Linked DNA regions of Alloalcanivorax dieselolei B5. The protein of the gene in region 2 interacts with the protein of the main gene of each other region in a pairwise test. Links are inferred from orthologs where the notes say so. Each region holds a gene or a part of one and is shown on either strand. Other genes may lie near its edges.

The links.
Region 1: the proteins of ftsA (region 2) and B5T_RS17755 interact in binary tests that used the Escherichia coli proteins (3 or more experiments, as listed by UniProt). The link is inferred for Alloalcanivorax dieselolei B5 from one-to-one orthologs.

What each region holds. Positions count from the first base shown.
Region 1 is NC_018691.1:3,991,049-3,995,264, reverse strand. What follows is about bases 1-2,830. They hold B5T_RS17755 (rod shape-determining protein), read left to right. Parts: upstream 1-808; coding sequence 809-1,852; downstream 1,853-2,830. Other genes in these bases: mreD (rod shape-determining protein MreD), read left to right, coding at 2,774-2,830; mreC (rod shape-determining protein MreC), read left to right, coding at 1,899-2,777; gatC (Asp-tRNA(Asn)/Glu-tRNA(Gln) amidotransferase subunit GatC), read right to left, coding at 167-454; gatA (Asp-tRNA(Asn)/Glu-tRNA(Gln) amidotransferase subunit GatA), read right to left, coding at 1-160. Outside these bases: more of mreD, read left to right, coding at 2,831-3,265; B5T_RS17740 (Maf family protein), read left to right, coding at 3,298-3,918; B5T_RS17735 (YhdP family protein), read left to right, coding at 3,945-4,216. UniProt on the Escherichia coli protein: Forms membrane-associated dynamic filaments that are essential for cell shape determination. Acts by regulating cell wall synthesis and cell elongation, and thus cell shape.
Region 2 is NC_018691.1:3,878,812-3,881,645, reverse strand. It holds ftsA (cell division protein FtsA), read left to right. Parts: upstream 1-716; coding sequence 717-1,952; downstream 1,953-2,834. Other genes in the region: ftsZ (cell division protein FtsZ), read left to right, coding at 2,128-2,834; B5T_RS17235 (cell division protein FtsQ/DivIB), read left to right, coding at 1-697. UniProt on the Escherichia coli protein: Essential cell division protein that assists in the assembly of the Z ring. May serve as the principal membrane anchor for the Z ring.

The DNA.
Region 1 (4,216 bases), 110 kb from region 2 along the record:
CGGCCTGGGCCAGGGCCTGCTCCTCGGTGACGGTGATCAGACTGTTGAGTTCACCGTCGAATTGCCGGATGCGGCGCAGAAAGTGTTCGGTCAGCTCGCGGGAGGAGAATTCCCGGGCGGCCAGGCCGGCTCTGAGTTCGGTCAGGGTCTTGGTATGCATGGCGTCTTATTCAATCACTCGGGGGACCAGGAAGCAGCCCTCTTCGGTGGCCGGGGCGATCGGCATGACCCGTTCGCGCACGTCCGGTTCGGTAACGTGGTCGTCGCGTAGCGGCTGACTCACATCCAGGGGATGGGCCAGAGGCGCGACGCCATCCACATCGGCCTGCTGCAACTGGTCCACCATGGCGAGAATGTCGTTGAGCCGTTCGCTCAATGCCGCGGTCTCGTTGTCGTCCACTTGCAGGCACGCCAGGTGGGCGACTTGAGCGACCACCTTGGAATCAATAGCCATGGTTCTCTCCGTTGTTCTCTTCGCAAGAATCAGCACAGCCCGGTATCAGTACGCCGTGGCGTCGGCACGGGATCGGAAATCGGCTTCAGGAAGGCGCAAAAAGTACCACAGACCGGCCTCGGGGAGCCACTGAACCGGCATCCGGGGAGGGCAAATCCGGGCGCTTGCCCCGGGGATTGCGGATGATCGCCTCCCGGTACGATGAAAACAGGGGCGCCGGCGGCGCTTCGGCCGATCCGTCGGCCTTGCCGGATGGGCCCGCCGTTGCTAGAGTTGCGCCATCTTGCCGTCACCTGTGAAAACGGGATCAAGACGGCGCTTTCCTCTCGACGAGACTTCAGGAAACTGGCCAGGATGTCCGTTATCAAACGTATTCGGGGGATGTTCTCCACCGATCTTTCTATTGATTTGGGGACCGCCAACACGCTGATCTATGTGCGTGGTCGGGGTATTGTCCTCGATGAGCCCTCGGTGGTGGCGATTCGTCATCACGGTGCCCAAAAGAGCGTGGCCGCGGTTGGCGCCGACGCAAAACGGATGTTGGGCCGTACTCCCGGCAACATTACCGCCATTCGTCCGATGAAGGACGGGGTGATCGCCGATTTCGACGTCACCGAGAAAATGCTCCAGTACTTTATCAAAAAGGTGCATGACACCGGCTTTTTCCCGCCGGCGCCCCGGGTACTGGTCTGTGTGCCTTGCAAATCCACGCAAGTGGAGCGCCGGGCCATTCAGGATTCCGCCTACGGCGCCGGGGCTCGTGATGTGTTCCTGATCGAAGAGCCCATGGCCGCCGCCATCGGTGCCGGCCTGCCGGTGGAAGAAGCGCGTGGCTCCATGGTGGTGGATATCGGTGGAGGCACCACCGAAATCGCCCTTATTTCCCTGAACGGCGTAGTCTACTCCGAATCCGTGCGTATTGGCGGTGACCGTTTCGATGAGGCCATCGTCGCCTATGTGCGCAAGGAATACGGTTCGCTGATCGGTGAATCCACCGCGGAACGCATCAAGCACGAAATCGGCACCGCCTATCCCGGTGGCGAGGTGCTGGAAATCGACGTTCGCGGGCGTAATCTGGCGGAAGGGGTGCCGCGCCAGTTCACCCTCAATTCCGAGGAAATCCTGGAAGCGCTCAAGGAGCCGCTGGCCGCCATTGTCAATGTGGTGCGCAATGCCCTGGAGGCTTCGCCCCCGGAGCTGGCTTCCGATATCGCCGAACGGGGCCTGGTGATCACCGGCGGCGGCGCGCTGCTGCGTGATATCGACCGGCTGCTCAGCGAGGAAACCGGCCTGCCGGTGATCATCGCGGATGATCCGCTGACGTGCGTGGCACGCGGCGGTGGCAAGGCCCTGGAAATGATGGATACCCACGGGCTTGATATGCTGGCCATGGGTTGATAGACGTTGGCGCCTCACGGCGCCAACGTCCTGGTAACCGACGGCCATGTCCTCTTCCAACCCTACTTACCGTCTTCTCATCGCGCTGGTGCTGGCCGTGGTGCTGATGGTGCTCGACCAGCGCACACCGTGGGCACAGCCGATCCGTTACGTGGTCGGCTACCTCACCGCGCCGGCCCAGTACCTGGCCCACCTGCCGGTGGACACCGCCCGTTTCGTTTCACGCCAGACCCAGAGCCGTGGTGAACTGCTGGAAGATCAGGAGCGCCTGAACCGTCAGGTGCTGATTCTGGAACAGCGGGTGCAGAAACTGGCGGTGCTGGAGGCGGAAAACACCCGCTTGCGCGAGCTGCTGAACTCTTCGGCGAGCCTGGAAGGATCGGTGCTGGTGGCGGAGATCATCGGTCTGGATCCGGACCCCAACCGCCAGGAAATCGTGATCAACAAGGGCGCCCGCGAGGGCGTGCGCCGTGGCCAGGGCGTGCTGGAGGCCCAAGGGTTGATCGGTCAGGTGGTGGAAGTGGGGCCGCTGGCTTCGCGGGTGCTGCTGATCACCGACGCCAGTCATGCCATGAGTGTGCAGGTTAACCGCAACGGGGTGCGCGCGATTCTGGCCGGTACCGGCCAGGGCAATACCCTGCGTTTGCTGTACGTGCCGGACACCGCCGATGTGCAGCAGGGCGACTTGCTGGTGAGTACCGGCCTGGGACAGCTCTATCCCCGTGGCTATCCGGTGGCCGAGGTGGTCAGTGTGGATCACCGCTCCGGCGCCGCCTTCGCCGATATCCTGGCCCGGCCCAAGGCCCAGATTGATCGCGCCAGTCACGTGCTGTTGGTGGAATCCAAACCGGTGGAGCCCGCTCCCGCTGATCAGGACGAACAAGGGGACGCGCCGCCGGACATGGCGGAGGAGGAAGGCCAATGAGCAAGGAGAAACCGGCCGGCACCGGCGTGATCCTGGTGACGCTGTTCCTCGCCGGTCTGCTGGAGGTGGTGCCGCTGCCCGAGGACCTGAACTGGTTGCGTCCGGACTGGCTGTTGCTGGTGTTGATGTACTGGGTACTGGCGTTGCCGCATCGGGTCGGCGTGCTGTGGGGCTTCGTGGTCGGGCTGTATCACGATGTGCTGGTGGGCACCACGCTGGGTCAATGGGCTCTGGCCTATAGCCTGGGGGCCTACTTCATGTTGGCCGCCTACAAGCGTATGCGTGTCTTTCCGGCTTTGCAGCAAACCGCGGTGGTGTTCCTGTTGGTCGGCTCCTCGAATCTGCTAGCCTATCTGGTGCAGGAATCCGTGGGGCGCGCTTATTATCCTCCCTATACGATCCTTTACAGTACGCTGGCCAGCGCGGTGCTGTGGCGGCCGATCGTGGCCGCGCTGCGCTGGGTGCAGTTGCGTTTTCTGGTGCGCTGAGAACGGATCGACCAGGCCGATGGCAGGACGACATGACGGACGTTGTTTTACCTCAGCGGGGGACGCCGCTGTTTCTCGCTTCCGGTTCGCCCCGACGAGCCGAGTTATTGACCCAGGTGGGAGCCCGGTTCACTCGCCTGCCGGCTCCGGGCGTGGACGAAACGCCCTTGCCCGATGAATCTCCCGAGCAATACGTGATCCGTTTGGCCCGCGCCAAGGCCGGCGCCGGTGATGGTCTGCGGACGTCGCCCGGTGCGGTGCTCGGCGCGGATACCGCGGTGGTGCTGGAGGCGCGCATTCTCGGCAAGCCCGTCGATGATGACGATGCCCTGGCCATGATCGATGCCCTGTGCGCCCGGGAACATCGGGTGCTCAGCGGGGTCTGCGTGTTGCATCAGGGCGAGGCGCGCACGGCCATGTCGACAACCCGGGTAAGATTCCGGGCGCTCACCGCGGCTCAGCGGCGCGCCTATGTGGCCCGTGGAGAAGGCCGGGACAAAGCCGGTGCCTATGGCATACAGGGGCTGGGCGCCGCGCTGGTGGCGTCCCTGGCCGGCAGTTACAGTGGGGTGGTGGGACTGCCCCTGGAGCAGACCCTTCCTCTGCTGGAATGGGCAGGGGTCCCCTACGGTATCTCCGTGCCCGCTGAATAGGGCGCGAAGGTGGTGACGAGGCCAAGGTGAGCAGAAAAAACGACAGGCACGGACATGCCTTCTGGCGCGACTGGCTATGGTGGCTGGTGGCCATCCCGTTGGTGTTGCTGGCGGTGTACGTGGTGGCCATGCGGCAATTCATGGCGGTACTGCCGGAATACCAGACACAACTGGAAACGCTGGTGGCGGAGCGCTTCGGCACCGACATCGAGATCGATCGCCTGGAAGGCGAGATGGAGGGGCTGTCACCACGCATCCGGCTGTTCGGGCTGAGTCTGCCGGCGGTGGAAGGCGGGTC
Region 2 (2,834 bases):
GGCGGCGGTGCTGGTGGGCGGCGTGATTTACCTGCCACGGGTGTTGGATCACTACCCGGTGCGCAAGGTGGGTGTGGACGGGGTCACCGACGTCCGCCGTCAGCAGCAGGTGCAGACCAAGCTGGCCACCCTGGTGCGTGACGCCAACTACTTTACTGCGCCATTGGACCGGATCTATGACCAGGCGCGGGAATTGAGCTGGGTGGCGGATGTCTCGGTGCGGCGTCAGTGGCCGGATACCGTGGTGCTCACCGTCACCGAGCGGGAACCGGTGGCGGTGTGGAACGAGACCTTGCTGGTCTCCAATACCGGCGAACCGTTCAAGGCGCTGAAGCAGTACGACCTTTCCGGTCTGCCGCGTCTGAACGGACCGGAACAACGGCTCGACGAAGTAATGAGCTACTACCACAGCATGGCCAAACTGCTCAGCGACATTGGCTTGGGGATCGAGCGGATGGAGGTGAACGCGCGTCTCACCGCCCGCCTGACCCTGAATAACAACATGCAGTTGGTGGTGGATCGGGAACAGTACGTGAACAAGCTGCGCCGCTTCGTGCGGTTGTACCGCGGGGTGCTGAGCACCGACAGTCGCGGCGTGGCCCGGGTGGATCTGCGCTACGCCGATGGCGTGGCGGTCACCTGGCGGGATGACCAGGACGCGCAAGCGGCATCCGCCCGCCGGGCGGGCAAAGTATAACGGATCGAGGCAGGCGCTAATGGCGAACGCAATGGACAACATGATCGTGGGACTGGACATCGGTACCTCCAAGGTGGTGGCGATCGTCGGTCAGGTGACCAGCGAAGGCACCGTCGAGGTGGTGGGCCTCGGCTCGCAGCCCTCCCGCGGCATGAAGAAAGGCGTGGTGGTGGATATCGAGGCCACGGTGCGCTCGATCCAGCGGGCGGTGGAGGAAGCGGAACTGATGGCCGGGTGCCAGATCCACTCGGTCTACGCCGGCATCGCCGGATCCCACGTGCGCAGCCTCAACTCCCACGGCATTGTCGCCATCCGTGACCGGGAGGTGATGCAGGCGGATATCGACCGCGTCATCGACGCCGCCCAGGCGGTGGCGATTCCGGCGGACCAGAAGACCCTGCATGTGCTGCCGCAGGAATACGTGGTGGACAACCAGGAAGGGGTGCGCGAGCCGGTGGGCATGAGCGGGGTGCGCCTGGAAGCCAAGGTGCACCTGGTGACCTGCGCCGTGAACGCGGCCCAGAACGTGGAAAAATGCGTGCGCCGCTGCGGTCTCGAAGTGGAGGACATCATCCTCGAGCAACTGGCCAGCGCCTATTCGGTACTGACCGAGGACGAGCGTGAACTGGGCGTGTGCATCGTCGACATCGGCGGCGGCACCACCGATATCGCCATCTTCACCGAAGGGGCGATCCGGCACACCGCCAATATTCCGATTGCCGGTGATCAGGTCACTAACGATATCGCCATGGCGCTGCGCACGCCGAAGCAGCACGCCGACGAGATCAAGATCAAGTACGCCTGCGCGCTGACGCAACTGGCCGGCGCCGACGAAACCATCAAGGTGCCCAGCGTCGGCGACCGGCCACCGCGCACCCTCAGCCGCCAGAATCTGGCCGAGGTGGTGGAGCCGCGTTACGACGAACTGTTCACCCTGATCCAGGCGGAAATCCGCCGCTCCGGGTACGAGGACCTGATCCCCGGCGGCATCGTTCTGACCGGTGGCTCCTCGAAGATCGAAGGCGCGGTGGAACTGGCGGAGGAGATTTTCCACATGCCGGTACGGCTGGGTACGCCGCAGGGCGTGGCCGGGCTCACCGACGTGGTGCGCAACCCGATTTATTCCACTTCCGTGGGCCTGCTGCTCTACGGGCTGCGGATGGAGAAGGAAGGCCTGAGCGCGCGTGCCCAGGCCGGTGGTGGACAAGTGAACTGGGTCGAGCGCTTCAAGCGCTGGTTCCAGGGCAATTTTTGATGAAAACGCTGGCACGCAACACGCCAGCACGCAGCACGCTGAATCGGAGTGGTTTTCGCGTGTTGCGTGAAGCGTGCAAGCGTGGAGCGATTTCAACGGTTTCAAGACGGGCCGGGCAGGTTGGCCCGATTTGGAAAAAGCAGTAACCAGGGAAGCAACAAGCGGGAGATCAATTATGCAATTCAAACTGGAAGATTCCGTACCCCATGGCGCGGTGATCAAAGTGGTGGGCGTTGGTGGTGGCGGCGGCAATGCCGTGGACCACATGGTGCGCTCTAACGTGGAAGGCGTGGATTTCATTTGCGCCAATACCGATGCACAGGCCCTGCGCAATTCCTCGGCCAAGACCGTGATTCAACTGGGCAGCCAGGTGACCAAGGGTCTGGGTGCCGGTGCCAATCCGGAAATCGGCCGGCAGGCGGCGCTGGAGGACCGTGACCGCATCGCCGAGTTGCTCGACGGCGCGGACATGGTGTTCGTCACCGCCGGCATGGGCGGTGGTACCGGTACCGGCGCGGCGCCGGTGGTGGCCGAGATCGCCAAGGAACTGGGTATCCTCACGGTGGCGGTGGTGACCAAACCGTTCCCGTTCGAGGGCAAGAAGCGCATGCGCTCCGCTCAGGAAGGCATCCAGGCCCTGCGCGACCAAGTGCACTCCCTGATCACCATCCCCAACGAGAAGTTGCAGTCGGTGCTGGGCGGTTCCACCACCCTGCTGGACGCGTTCAAAGCGGCCAACGAAGTACTGCAGGGCGCGGTGAAAGGGATCGCCGATCTGATCGTCCGTCCCGGCATGATCAACGTCGACTTCGCCGATGTGCGCACGGTGATGAGTGAACTGGGTACCGCGATGATGGGTACCGGTATCGCCACCGGCGACAA